2 regions of the Brevundimonas kwangchunensis genome follow, and region 2 is predicted to be linked to the other one. Evidence: riboswitches for the same ligand, from Rfam matches in the RefSeq annotation. Region 2 holds a riboswitch; the other holds the start of a gene.

Region 1 (6,465 bases), on a different contig from region 2:
CCTTCGAGGCCCTGTCCGAAGGCCGGGTGAAGCCGACCGATGTGCTGACCATCTCGCCCCACGCCGCCAGCCAGCCGCCGTCCAAGCTGGGCCTCGCCGCCGGTCAGACCATCACCTTGGACGACGCCATGAAGGCGACCTCGGTGCGCAGCGCCAACGATATGGCCGTGGCCATCGCCGAACACATCGGCGGCTCGGAAGCACGCTTCACCGCCCAGATGACGCTGAAAGCCCGCGAACTGGGCATGACCCAGACCCGCTACGTCAACGCCAACGGCCTGCCGGACGCCCGCCAGCTGACCTCGGCCCGCGATCTGGCCATCCTGGCCCGCGCCATCATGCGCGACTATCCGCAGTACTACCGGTACTTCGGCCTGCACGACTGGGCCTATAACGGCCGCGACTATCGCAACACCAACGGCCTGCTGCACGGCGGCAATGGCTATGACGGCATGAAGACCGGCTACACCAACGCCTCGGGCTACAACCTGGCGGCCTCGGCCGTGCGCGGGAACAAGCGGATCATCACCATCGTGCTGGGCGGCCGTTCGACGGCCAGCCGCAATCAGCATGTCGCCGCCCTGATGGACACGGGCTTCGAGGTCGAGCGCGCCCGCGCCAACGGCCAGATGATCCAGGTCGCCCAGACCTACTTCGAGCAGCGCGGCTTCGGCATCGGTCCGGACAACAGCCCGACCCTGACCTACGCCTCGGCCAATACCGAGGATGACGAGGACAACACCGCGGTCGCCTACACCGCCCTGCCCGCCGCTCCGCCGGCTCCGACCCGCGTGACGCCCGCCCCGTCGGAGCGCCCGGCCACGATCCAGCGCGCCGACCTTCCGGCCGACGTGACCGCCATCCTGAACGGCGGAACCGCACCGAGCCGCACCACGGCCCGTCCGCCTGCTCGCGAGACCGCGCGTGAACCGGCCCGCTCCGCCACCGGCCGCTGGGCCGTGCAGGTCGGCGCCTTCCGGGACGAGAACGTCGCCCGCGACTGGCTGACCGAGGTCAACCGCCGCTTCCGCAGCCAGTTCACCAGCGCCGAACGTACCGTCCAGAACGCCTCCGGCTGGTACCGTTCGCGCTTCACCGGCATGACCGAGGCTGGCGCACAGGCCGCCTGCGAGGCTCTGGCCGAGCGTCGCGTCACCTGCATGGTCGTCCGTCCGGAATAGAGCTCCCGGCCCGTTCACCATAGCCGTAAGCCATCGCTTAAGCCCGCGCGCGCACGCTTCCCTCAAGGGGCAGTAGCGTGTGTGGGAGGCGGCGATGATACCGTCCTGGGCCCGGTCCCTGCTCGCCCGCCTGACGGGCGACGTCGAAGACGATCTCTCGGATCCCGAGCACCTGCGCGCGCTCGTCGAACACAGCCGCGATGTCCTGTGCCGCTTGGGCCCGGACCTGTGCATCCGCTACTGCTCGCCATCGGCCCTGAGCGTGCTGGGCCGGCATCCCCGCGACATGGTCGGCCAGCGCCCTTCCATCTTCGTCCACGAGAGCGACCGCAACATCATCGCCGAGGCCGCGATCCGCACCATGCGGGGCGAGGACATCGAGCCGACCACCGTCCGCGTCCCCCGCCCCGACGGCGTCATGGTCTGGATCGAGACCAGCACCCGCGTGCTGCGCGACCGGGCGGGCAAACCATCCGAGATCATTCTGGTCATGCGCGACGTCTCGGACCGCCATAACCTGAGGCTCAGGCTGGAGATGGAGGCGGTCACCGACGCCCTGACCGGCCTGTCCAACCGCCGCGCCTTCGACACGGCCCTGCGCCGCGAGTGGGGTCGCGCCGCGCGTTACGACAGCGAGTTGTCGCTGATCATGATCGACATCGACTGCTTCAAGGCTTTCAACGACCGCTACGGCCACGCCGCCGGCGACGACGCATTGCGCCGGGTCGGGGCCGCCATACAGGCGGTCGTGCGCCGTCCCGGGGATCTGGCAGTGCGTTACGGCGGCGAGGAACTGTCGGTCATCCTGCCCCGCACGCCCTCTATCGGGGCCGAGCGCGTGGCCCACACCATCCGCGCCGCGGTCGAGGCCCTGTCCGTACCGCACGAAGGCAGCCCCCACGGCATCCTGACCGTCAGCCTCGGCGTCGCCACCGCCCCCGGCAGGACCGGTCGCAACCTGACCATGCCCGACGGCCTGCTGGTCGGGGCCGACGGAGCGCTGTACCGGGCGAAGGCGGGCGGCCGGAACCGGGTGGAGACGATCGTCCTGCTGGCCCCTCACGGAGACCGCCGCGCGGCCTGACCGCGCAGCCTTGCTCCAGGCCCGCTTTTCCCTTATACGCGCCCGCTTTCCAGGGCTTCGGTCCCGGTGCGGAACTCCAAAGGGTTCGGGAAGTCATCCCGGCCGCCGCCTCGGGATCCATCGTGGAACGGACTACCCGGTCCGGCCGCGCCGATGCCCTACAAGGGAGAAGACTGCATGGCTCTTTACGAGCACACGGTCATGTCGCGCCAGGATATCTCCGCGCAACAGGCCGAAGCGCTGAACGACACCATCAAGACTCTGATCGAGGAAAACGGCGGTTCCGTCGCCAAGATCGAGTACTGGGGTCTGCGCAACCTGACCTACCGGGTCAAGAAGAACCGCAAGGCTCATTATTCGCTGCTCGCCATCGATTGCCCGCCGGCCGCCATGGCCGAAGTCGAGCGTCAGCTGTCGATCAACGAAGACGTGCTGCGCTGGCTGACCGTCCGCGTCGAGGAACTCGACCTGGAACTGTCGCCGCTGCTGGCCCGTCGTGAACGCGAGCGCGAGCGCGAGCGTGAACGCGGTCCGCGTGACGACAACGCTGAAGCCGCTGCCTAAGGAACCCGGAACATGACCGATACGACTGCCCCGATCCCGGGCGCGCCGGCCGGCTCCGGCCCGGCCCGTCGCCCGTTCTACCGTCGCCGCAAGGTGTGCCCGTTCTCCGGCCCGAACGCGCCGAAGATCGACTACAAGGACGTGAAACTGCTGCAACGCTACATCAGCGAGCGCGGCAAGATCGTCCCGTCGCGCATCACGGCTGTTTCCCAGAAGAAGCAGCGCGAACTGGCCAAGGCCATCAAGCGCGCCCGCTATCTGGCCCTCCTGCCGTACGTGGTGAAGTAAGATGAAGGTCGTTCTGCTGGAACGCGTCGATAACCTCGGCGCCATCGGCGACGTCGTCACTGTCAAGGACGGCTTCGCCCGCAACTTCCTTCTGCCGCGCGACAAGGCCCGCCGGGCCACCGCCGCCAACCTGAAGGCCTTCGAACTCGACCGCGCCGCCATCGAGCAGCGCAACGAGAAGAACAAGGCCGACGCGCAGAAGGTCGCCGACAAGATCGACGGCCAGACCTACGTCATGATCCGCCAGGCGGGTGAGACGGGTCAGCTGTACGGTTCGGTCGCCGGCCGCGACGTCGCCGAAGCCGTTCAGGCTGAAGGCGGCAAGGTCGAGCGCTCGCAGGTCGTGCTGAACACCGCGATCAAGACGCTGGGCGTCCACGAAGTGCTGGTTCGCCTGCACGCCGAGGTCTCGGCCACCGTCAAGATCAACATCGCCCGTTCGGCTGAAGAAGCCGAGCGTCAAGCCAAGGGCGAGGACGTGATCAAGTCGGCCTACGAAGAAGACCGTGAAGCCGCCGCCGAACAGGCCGCGGACATGGTCGCCGGCGGCGCCGGCCAGCAAGACGGCCTGGGTTCGGAAGCCTGAACCCAGCCTTGAAGCTGGCCGAAATCTGAGCCGGGCTGGACTGCGTCCAACTCGACCGATTTCGACTTAGTGCTGAAAAGACACGGCGGCGCAGGGGCGACCCTGCGCCGCCGAACTTTTTTGCGTCATGGACTTGATCCGTTTTTGACGCATCGCAATATCGCAACTGCTCATCGAGACCGGCTGAGGGAAAAGGCCCTTGGACGCCGGGGCAACCTGCGGACCTCCGTAAGGTGCCAACTCCTTCGGGACCCCTCGCCGGGTCGCGGCAGATGAGAGACCGGGTCACGCCCGGACTCCCTCCATCTGTCACCGCTGAAGTTTCCGATCGAGCAGGAGACGACGATGCGTGACGACATTTCCCGCCTGACTGTTCTCGCTGCCCCCGGCGTTCGCGCGCTGCAATCCTGCATGCGGTGCGCCCGTCCGATGCGATGTCGACGTCCGCTGTAACCGGCTGACCGTCACCCGGCATTCGCGCCGGACCTGAACTCCCACAACTCGCAAGACCGACACCGGCGATCGCTGCGCGCGACGCCGTGCAGACACCTGCGCCTCATCGAGAACCGACATGAAAACCACCACCTTCCGCCTCGCCCTGTTCGCCGCCGCCTCGGCGTCCGCCCTGCTCGCCGGCGCCGCCTCGGCCCAGACCGCCCTGCCGCAGGACGAGCCGACGACAATCGACGAGGTCGTCGTCACCGGCACCCGGGCGCCCAACCGCTCGCGCCTGGACACCCTCGCACCGGTCGACGTCGTGACGTCAGAGGACCTGCAGAACCGGGGCACCACCGAGCTGGCCGCCGCCCTGTCGCAGGCCGTCCCTTCCCTGACCTTCCAGCGTCCCGCCGTCGTGGACGGCACGGACTCCATCCGCCCGGCCACCTTGCGCGGCCTGTCGCCGGACCAGACGCTGGTGCTGGTCAACGGCACGCGCCGGCACGCCTCGGCCCTCGTCAACGTCAACGGCTCGGTCGGCCGGGGCTCGGCGGCCGTCGATCTGAATACCATCCCGTCCGGCGCGCTGGATCGGGTCGAGGTGCTGCGCGATGGCGCCTCGGCACAGTACGGTTCGGACGCCATCGCCGGCGTGGTGAACCTGCGCCTGCGCGAGGCTCGCGAAGGGGGCGGCGCGACGCTGACGCTGGGCGGCTACCGCACCACAGTCGACACCGCCCGCGCGGCTCCGCATGACGAGGACGACGGCGGCACCGTCACCGCCTCGGCCTGGCAGGGCTTCGGCCTCGGTCAGGACGGCTATCTGACCCTCAGCGCCGAGTATCTGAAGCGCGACGCGACCAACCGCTCGGATCTCGACCCGCGCGTCTCGCCCGCGGCCATCACCGCGCGCTTCGGCGATCCGGAGGTCGAGCAGTGGACGGTCTTCGCCAATGCCGGCGCGCCGCTCGGCAACGGTTGGGAGGCCTATGGCTGGGCCGGCTATCAGGACCGCGACAGTGAGAGCGCGGCCTTCCCGCGCCTGGCCAGCAATGCGAACAACGTCGCCGCCCTCTACCCCAACGGCTTCCTGCCGAAGATCAACATCAACTCGCAGGATCTGTCCCTCGCCGGCGGCCTGCGCGGCGAGGTCGGCGGCTGGGCGACCGATGTGAACCTCGTCTACGGCCGAAACGCGCTCGACTTCCGCACCGAGAACTCGCTGAACGCCACCTATGGCGCGGCCTCACCGACCAGCTTCGATTCCGGCTCGCTGATCTATGACCAGCTGGTGCTGGGGCTGGACGCCAGCCGTCAGTACGAGTTCGGCCTGTACGCTCCGGTCAACGTCGCCATCGGTCTGGAGGCGCGTCGGGAGACCTATGAGATTCAGGCCGGCCAGCCCGAGTCCTGGAACCGTGGCCCGCTGGGCGGCAACACCGCGCTGGGCGGCGGCGCGCAGGGCTTTCCCGGCTTCCAGCCCGGCAACGAGATCGACGAGGACCGCACTGCGGTCGGCGCCTATCTGGATGTCGAGGCGCCGGTCACCGAACAACTCACCGTCGCCGGCGCCGTCCGGTTCGAGGACTATTCCGACTTCGGGACCTCGACCACCGGCAAGATCTCGGCCCGCTACGACTTCACCCCGTCGTTCGCCCTGCGCGGCTCGGTCTCGACCGGTTTCCGGGCTCCGTCCCTGCAGCAGCAGTATTTCACCTCGACCAGCTCGGTGATCCAGAACGGGGCCGTGGTCGAGACCGGCACCTTCCCGGCCACCAGCACCGTCGCAAGCCTGCTGGGGGCCCAGCCACTCGATGCGGAAACCTCGACGAACTACACGCTCGGCGGCGTCTTCCGGCTCGGTAACTTCAATCTGACCGTGGATGCCTACCAGATCGACATCGAGGACCAGATCGTCCTGTCGGAGCTGATCAACCGCAGCTTCAGCCCGCAGGTCGCCGCCCTGCTCGATCCGCTGGGCGTCCAGGCCGCGCGCTTCTTCCTGAATGGCGTCGAGACGACCACAAAGGGCATCGACGTCGTCGGCCGCTACCGGCTGAACACCGAGGCTTATGGCGACTGGGACTTCACGGTCGCGGCCAACTTCAACGACGTCGAGGTCACCAAGGTCCCGAGCTCGTCCTCGGTGCTGAATCCGGTACCGCCCCTGTTCGCCCGCAGCCGGATCGAGACGATTCAGCAGGGTACGCCGGACACCAAGGTCTCGGGCAACGCCGACTGGTCCTACGGCCGTTGGGGCCTGACGGCACGGGCGACCTACTACGGCGACGTGCTGCAGCCCGGCTCGACCGCAGCTGCGGACT
Region 2 (6,465 bases):
GCGGCGGCGTCCTGCCCGCTGAGGTCGGCGGTGGGATCTTCTTCGGCGAACCCGGCTTTCTGCGCCGCGTTGAGCGCCTCGTCGAACGCGACGCCGTCGGCCAGCCGGTTCAGGATGAAGTTGCAGGTGCCGTTCAGCACCGCCTCGATCCGCACCACGGGTCCGTGCGCTTTGGCACGGCGCACGGTTTCGATCAGCGGCGCGCCCCCGCCGACGCTGGCGGAATACAGCAGGCGAGCGCCGGTCGAGGCGGCAAGCGCAGTCAGGGCGGGAAGGTCGCCGCCGACGGCCTGCTTGTTGGCGCTGACCACGTCCACGCCGCGGGTCAGGGCGGCGCGGATCAGGGCCAGACCGGTGGAAGCGTCCGAGATCGCCTCGACCAGAACGTCGGGCTCGCGCGCCAGCAGGGCGGCAGGATCGGTCAGGGCGAGACCGGCCGGGATGGCCGTCTGGCGCGCGCGATCAGGGTTGCGGACGAGAACGCCGACGACCTCGAACCGGGCGTCCCTGAGCAGGCGCTCCAGCACGCCGCCGCCGACCACGCCGCAGCCGGCGAGCGCGACGCGCAGGACCTTCTCCGGTCGCGGCGTTTCACGGGGCGCCGTGGCCGGGCCAGGAACAACCGAGACGGCCGCGGTCAGCAGGGCCTCGCCCTGCGACGGGCTGACGGCGTCCACGCCGATGGCGTCCAGCGCGGCGATCAGGCGGGCAGGGGCGTCGGCGTCGCCCGAGGCGACGGCCACCACTCGCCGTCCGCGCCGGACCTCGCGATAGACCGCCGAGGCGGCCTCGATCGCATCGGTCGCGTCGAGTTGCAGCAGGGCCACGGGCTCGTCGGCGCGGACGGCGGTCTCGGGGAGAGACGCGGGTGTGCGGGGAAGGGAAAGGAGGGCGGTCACGTCGTCTCTCCTCAGGCGGCCTGGGCGGCCGGTTCGGCCGTCGCCAGCGCGGCGTCGAGGGCGACAGTCAGGTCTGCGATCAGATCCTCCGGATGCTCCAGCCCGACCGACAGGCGCAGCAGGCCGTCGGTGATGCCGGCGACAGCGCGCGCCTCGGGCGTCATGGCGGCGTGGGTCATCAGGGTCGGATGGGCGACCAGGCTTTCGACCCCGCCCAGCGATTCCGCCAGGGTGAAGACCTGCAGCGTGTCGGCAAAGGCGCGCGCGGCGTCGAGCCCACCCTTCAGTTCGAAGCTGAGCATGGCGCCGAAGCCGGCCTGCTGGCGGGCCGCAATGGCGTGACCCGGATGGCTCTTGAGGCCCGGATAGTTGACGCCGGCGACGGCCGGGTGGGCATCCAGCCATTCGGCGATCTTGCCCGCGCTGGACTGCTGGCGCTCGACGCGGGCGAACAGGGTGCGCACGCCGCGCAGGGTCAGCCATGCGTCGAAAGGCGAGCCGGTCACGCCCAGACAGTTGGCCCACCAGGTCAGCTGCTCCAGATCGGCCGGATCCTTCGCCACCACGCAGCCGCCGACCACGTCGGAGTGGCCGTTGATGTATTTGGTGGTCGAGTGGATCACCAGGTCGGCGCCCAGCGACAGGGGGCGCTGCAGGGCCGGCGACAGGAAGGTGTTGTCGACCGCCGATTTGCAGCCGACCGCGCGGGCGCGCTTGCAGATGTCGGCCACGTCAACGACGCGCATCAGCGGGTTGGACGGGGTCTCGATCAGGATCAGTTTCGGCTGGCGGGCGAAGGCCGCGTCCAGCGCCTCGCGATCGTTCTGGTCAACGAAGGTGACCTCGAAATGCCCCTTGCGCGCCCTCGCGCAGAGCAGGCGATGGGTGCCGCCGTAGAGGTCGTGCGGGGCCAGCAGCAGGTCGCCGGGCTCCAGCGAGAACAGGGCCAGATCGACCGCCGCCATGCCCGTGGCAGTCACGACCGCGCCGCAGCCGCCCTCAAGCTCGGCCAGGGTCTCACCCAGCACGTCCCGCGTCGGATTGCCCGAGCGCGTGTAGTCGTAGCGCCGTTTTCCATCGAGCCCGTCGAAGCTGTAGTTCGACGACAGATAGAGCGGCGGGATCACCGCGCCGTGCGTCGGGTCGGCGTTCACCCCGTGACGCGCGGCGGTCGTACAGGGATGACAGTTCGAAGGGGCGGTCATGCGGCGAGCTCCGAGGGACGGGCGTAGAGGGGAGAAAGGGCGGCGTGCAGCGCGCGGCCGACGACCTCGCGCTCCTTCAGGAAGGCGTCGTGGCCGAAGATCGAGGGGGCTTCCTCGAGGCGACGAAGATTGGGGGCGCGACGGGCCAGTTCGCGAATGTCCTCGATCGGCACGAGGCGGTCCGAGGTGAAGCCCAGCACGATCAGCGGGCAGGCGATGGCTTCGGGCGCGACCGCGTGACGATCCAGCGAGTCCGACAGGGCGATCCAGCGGCTGGCCGAGGTGACCTCGGCATAGTTGGCGCCGCGCGAGATCAGATAGTCGCACACCGGATAGGGCTGGCCCGCCTCGGCTGGAGCGGCGCCGCTGAAGCGCCAGTCGAACTCGTCGGCGGTGCGATAGGTGGTCATGGCCAGCTCGCGGGCCAGGGCGATGCCTTCGGCCTCACGACCGCAGTCGCGGGCGAAGGCCAGCAGACGGCGCTGCACCCCGCGCCAGGCTGTGGCGGACGGGTGGGCGCGGTGCGCGGCGGAAATCACGACCAGCTCGCCGATGCGCTCGGGGAAGGCCGCCGCGAAAGCCTGTCCGATGCAGCCGCCGTACGAGGCGCCGACGAAGGCGTCCACGACCGGCTCGCCCAGTGCGTCCAACAGGACGGCCAGCAGCCGCGCCTGATCGGTCGTGGTGAGAGTCACGGTCTCGTCGCGGCCCGGAGCCAGGTCGATGGCGAGGACGCGAATGCGGTTCAGGTCGATCGGGCCTCCGGCGCGCACGGCCCACGACCACCAGCGTGCGGCGTCACGTCCCGACGAAATGCCGCCCGCGACCACGACCAGCGGTGCGCCCGCCACGCCATAAATCCGGCCGACCACCTCGGTGGCGGCCAGAGCCTCGCCCGACTGCAGCCTGAAGTCGGCGGACAGGGCGGCGCGCACGTCGACGCCTGGCGCTTCCTCGACAGGCCAGTCCTGTCCGGCGGTGATGTCTTGCGTGGACGCCAAGGTCCGCTCCGATTCCGCTCAGCGAAACCGATGGGGCGAACCAACTTGTGCGGTGACAGACCCGTGAACCGTTTGCACCCGCCAGGGCGCACTCGTTTCACTCATCTCTCGCGGCTTCCGAAGACGCCCCGCAGGAGTTGGCACCATCTCCAGAGATCGGGTGGATCACTGGAAGGTTGCCCCGGCGTCAAAGGGCCTATCCCTCAGCCGGTCTTGATGAGTGCGCTTACCGTGAAGGAGGCTCCGGAAGCCGTCAACCCCGCTTTCATGTTGCGATCGCAAAAATCGAAGCGCCCCATATCGTGGAACATTGATGCTTTATGGTGATGTTTCTGGGGCCTATCGTGCGATTTAGGCCTCTGGTTTGATCTGAGAAGCAATAAAAATTCACGAAACATCGTCCGGCCACTTGTGCATTTCGCAGATGCGGTAAACAGTTCGCAACTGCGTAACGGCATCCTTTTGGGGGATTGAGATGGTTCGACTTCGCAGCGGCCTCGTATGGGGCCTCACCCTTATCACCACCGCGCTGGCGACCGCCGCCAGCGCCGCGCCGGCCTCTCCGGCGCCCGCGCTTCTCGCGCATCAGGTTCCTCTGGAACTGGACGGAGCCGGCACCGCCTGGCTGATCACCTCGACCGCTCTCGTGCTTCTGATGACCCTGCCGGGTCTCGCCCTGTTCTACGGCGGCATGGTTCGCCGCAAGAACGTCATCGCCACCATCACACAGTCGGTCGGCGTCTTCGCAGTGGCCACCCTCGTGTGGTTCATCGCCGGCTACAGTATCGCCTTCGGCAAGGCTGGCGCTCTGGCAGGCTACGACGCCGATACGGTCAATCAGGTGATCGGCAGCTTCGACGCCATCTTCCTGAACGGGGTCGGCATGGAGACGGCGCACAGCCTGCTGCCGGGCATTCCGGAGTTCGTCTGGATCTCGTTCCAGCTGACCTTCGCCATCATCACGCCCGCCCTGGTCACCGGCGCCTTCGCCGAGCGGCTGAAATACTCGGGCCTGCTGCTGTTCACCGCCCTGTGGTCGCTGCTGATCTACGCGCCGATCGCGCACTGGGTCTGGGGTGGCGGCTTCCTCGGTTCGGCCGGGGTGCTGGACTTCGCCGGCGGCGCGGTCGTGCACGTCAACTCGGGCGTCGCGGGGCTGGTCTGCGCCCTCTTCCTCGGACCGCGGAAGGGCTATGGCGTCGAGCCGATCACCGCCCACAACCCGGTCCTGACAATGATCGGCGCCAGCCTGCTGCTGGTCGGCTGGATCGGCTTCAATGCCGGCTCGGCAGGCGGCGCCAACGCCCTGGCCGGCGTGGCCCTTGTCAACACCATCCTGGCCGCCGCGGCCGCCTCGGTGTCGTGGAAGATCATCGAGGTCATGGAGAAGAAGAAGCCGTCGCTGATCGGCGTGCTGTCGGGTATCGTCGCAGGTCTGGTCGCCATCACTCCGGCGGCCGGTTTCGTGGATCCCAAGGGCGCGGTCATCATCGGTCTGATCGCCGGCCCGGCCTGCTATGCGGCCTCGGTCTGGATCAAGAAGCTGCTCCGCTACGACGACAGCCTGGACGCCTTCGGCATCCACGGCGCCGGTGGTCTGGTCGGCGCCCTGCTGACCGGCGTGTTCGCCTCCACCGCGATCAACAGCCTGTCCGAGGGTGCGACGGTCATGAACCAGGCGATCGGGCTGCTCTGGACCATCGCCTACAGCGCCGTCGGCACCTTCGTGATCCTGCTCGTCTGCAAGTTCACAACCGGCCTGCGGGTCAGCGCCGAGGGCGAGGAAGAAGGCCTCGACACCCACCTGCACGGGGAGGCTCTCGAAAGCGTCTGACGACAGTCGACGAGGCCGGGCGCGGTCCTCTCCCCGCGCCCGGCATCAGTAAGCGTGCGCGTGCCGACATCGAACAACAGGGGATACGATGATGAGACTCGCCTTCGCCTCTGCGGCCGCCGTGGCCGCCCTGTTCACCGCCGCCGTTCCGGCCGACGCCCGGGCGCAGTCGCCCGAGATCGCGTGGAACGTCTCGGCCACTTCCGACTACGTCTTCCGCGGCGCCAGCCAGACCAATGAGGATCCGACGATCCAGGGCGGCGTCGATCTGACGGCCGGATCCTTCTATGCCGGCGCCTGGGCCTCGGGCGTCGATTTCGGGGACGACACCGATGCCGAGGTCGATCTCTACGGCGGCTTCCGCACCGAGGCGGGCGGTTTCGCGCTCGACTTCGGCGCGGTCGCCTACTTCTACGTCAATGCGCCGTCGGGCTCAGACTACGACTTCGTGGAGTTCAAGGCGGCGGCTTCGCGCGCGATCGGTCCGGTGACGCTCGGCGCGGCGCTTTACTGGTCGCCGGACTTCTACGGCCTGGATGAGCAGGCGACCTACGTGGAGGCAAATGCCGCCTTCACGCCCGCGGAAAAGTGGACCGTCAGTGGCGCGGTCGGGCATCAGGCGCTCGACGTCAGCGACGACTACACCACGTGGAACGCCGGGGTCGCGTACGCCTTGACCGAGAACGTTGCGGTGGACGTCCGCTACCACGACACCGACGTGGATGCGCCACTCTACGACGACCGCTTTACGGCGACGCTGAAGTTCACTTTCTGACGCCAGCGTCTTCGCGGGCGCCCACCATCTACCGGCAAGACGTTGCAATCAGCGCCGTCTTGCCGGTTTTCATTTGCGTGAAGAACATTTGATCCGGCACGCAACAGGCGGAAATTGCCGTTCCGTTACACCCTGCTACAACGGCTGTGCAGTTGCGAAGAGGTAGCCGTGGCGTCCGCAAACCAGACTTTCGTGATCATTCCCCGCAGCGCGCCGACGAAGGCCGACGCGTCGCGTCGCGTCGCGAATTTCGACGAAATCTACGCGGACTTCCCCCTCGCCGACGGCAAGGTGCAGTCGAGCCGGTGCGCCCAGTGCGGCGTCCCCTTCTGTCAGTCGGCCTGCCCGCTGGAGAACAACATTCCCGATTGGCTGCGTCTGGCCGCCGAGGGCCGCGCCGAGGAGGCCTGGCGTCAGTCCGAGGCGACCTCGACCATGCCCGAGATCTGCGGTCGCATCTGTCCGCAGGACCGGCTGTGCGAAGGCTCCTGCACGCTTGAACAATCCGGATGGGAAACGGTCACCATCGGCTCGGTCGAGCGCTGGCTGGGCGACATGGCGTTCGAGAAGGGTTGGGTCGACCCTATCCGCCCGCGCGCGGAGAAGGGCCAGTCGGTCGGCATCGTCGGCGCGGGTCCCGCCGGACTGGCGGCGGCGGACCGTCTTCGCTCGGCCGGCTATGCGGTCACGATCTATGACCGGCACGACCGCGCGGGCGGTCTGCTGACCTACGGCATCCCCGGCTTCAAGC

Evidence for each region. Region 2 has a riboswitch for S-adenosylmethionine ahead of metX (homoserine O-succinyltransferase MetX). Riboswitches for the same ligand answer to the same signal wherever they lie in the genome.
Region 1: it holds a riboswitch for S-adenosylmethionine, as region 2 does, so the genes downstream of both, ABDZ95_RS08490 (TonB-dependent receptor plug domain-containing protein) here and metX (homoserine O-succinyltransferase MetX) in region 2, are expected to answer to the same signal.

The regions. Positions count from the first base shown of each region.
Region 1 is NZ_BAAAGA010000004.1:61,335-67,799, forward strand. Features, by position in the region: gene ABDZ95_RS08465 (serine hydrolase) at 1-1,181, shown strand, start outside; gene ABDZ95_RS08470 (sensor domain-containing diguanylate cyclase) at 1,276-2,265, shown strand; gene rpsF (30S ribosomal protein S6) at 2,443-2,829, shown strand; gene rpsR (30S ribosomal protein S18) at 2,842-3,117, shown strand; gene rplI (50S ribosomal protein L9) at 3,119-3,703, shown strand; SAM riboswitch class I at 3,871-3,982, shown strand; gene ABDZ95_RS08490 (TonB-dependent receptor plug domain-containing protein) at 4,275-6,465, shown strand, end outside.
Region 2 is NZ_BAAAGA010000001.1:240,088-246,552, reverse strand. Features, by position in the region: gene ABDZ95_RS01225 (homoserine dehydrogenase) at 1-899, opposite strand, end outside; gene metB (cystathionine gamma-synthase) at 911-2,104, opposite strand; gene metX (homoserine O-succinyltransferase MetX) at 2,101-3,105, opposite strand; SAM riboswitch class I at 3,204-3,328, opposite strand; gene ABDZ95_RS01210 (ammonium transporter) at 3,581-4,939, shown strand; gene ABDZ95_RS01205 (TorF family putative porin) at 5,031-5,714, shown strand; gene ABDZ95_RS01200 (NAD(P)-dependent oxidoreductase) at 5,883-6,465, shown strand, end outside.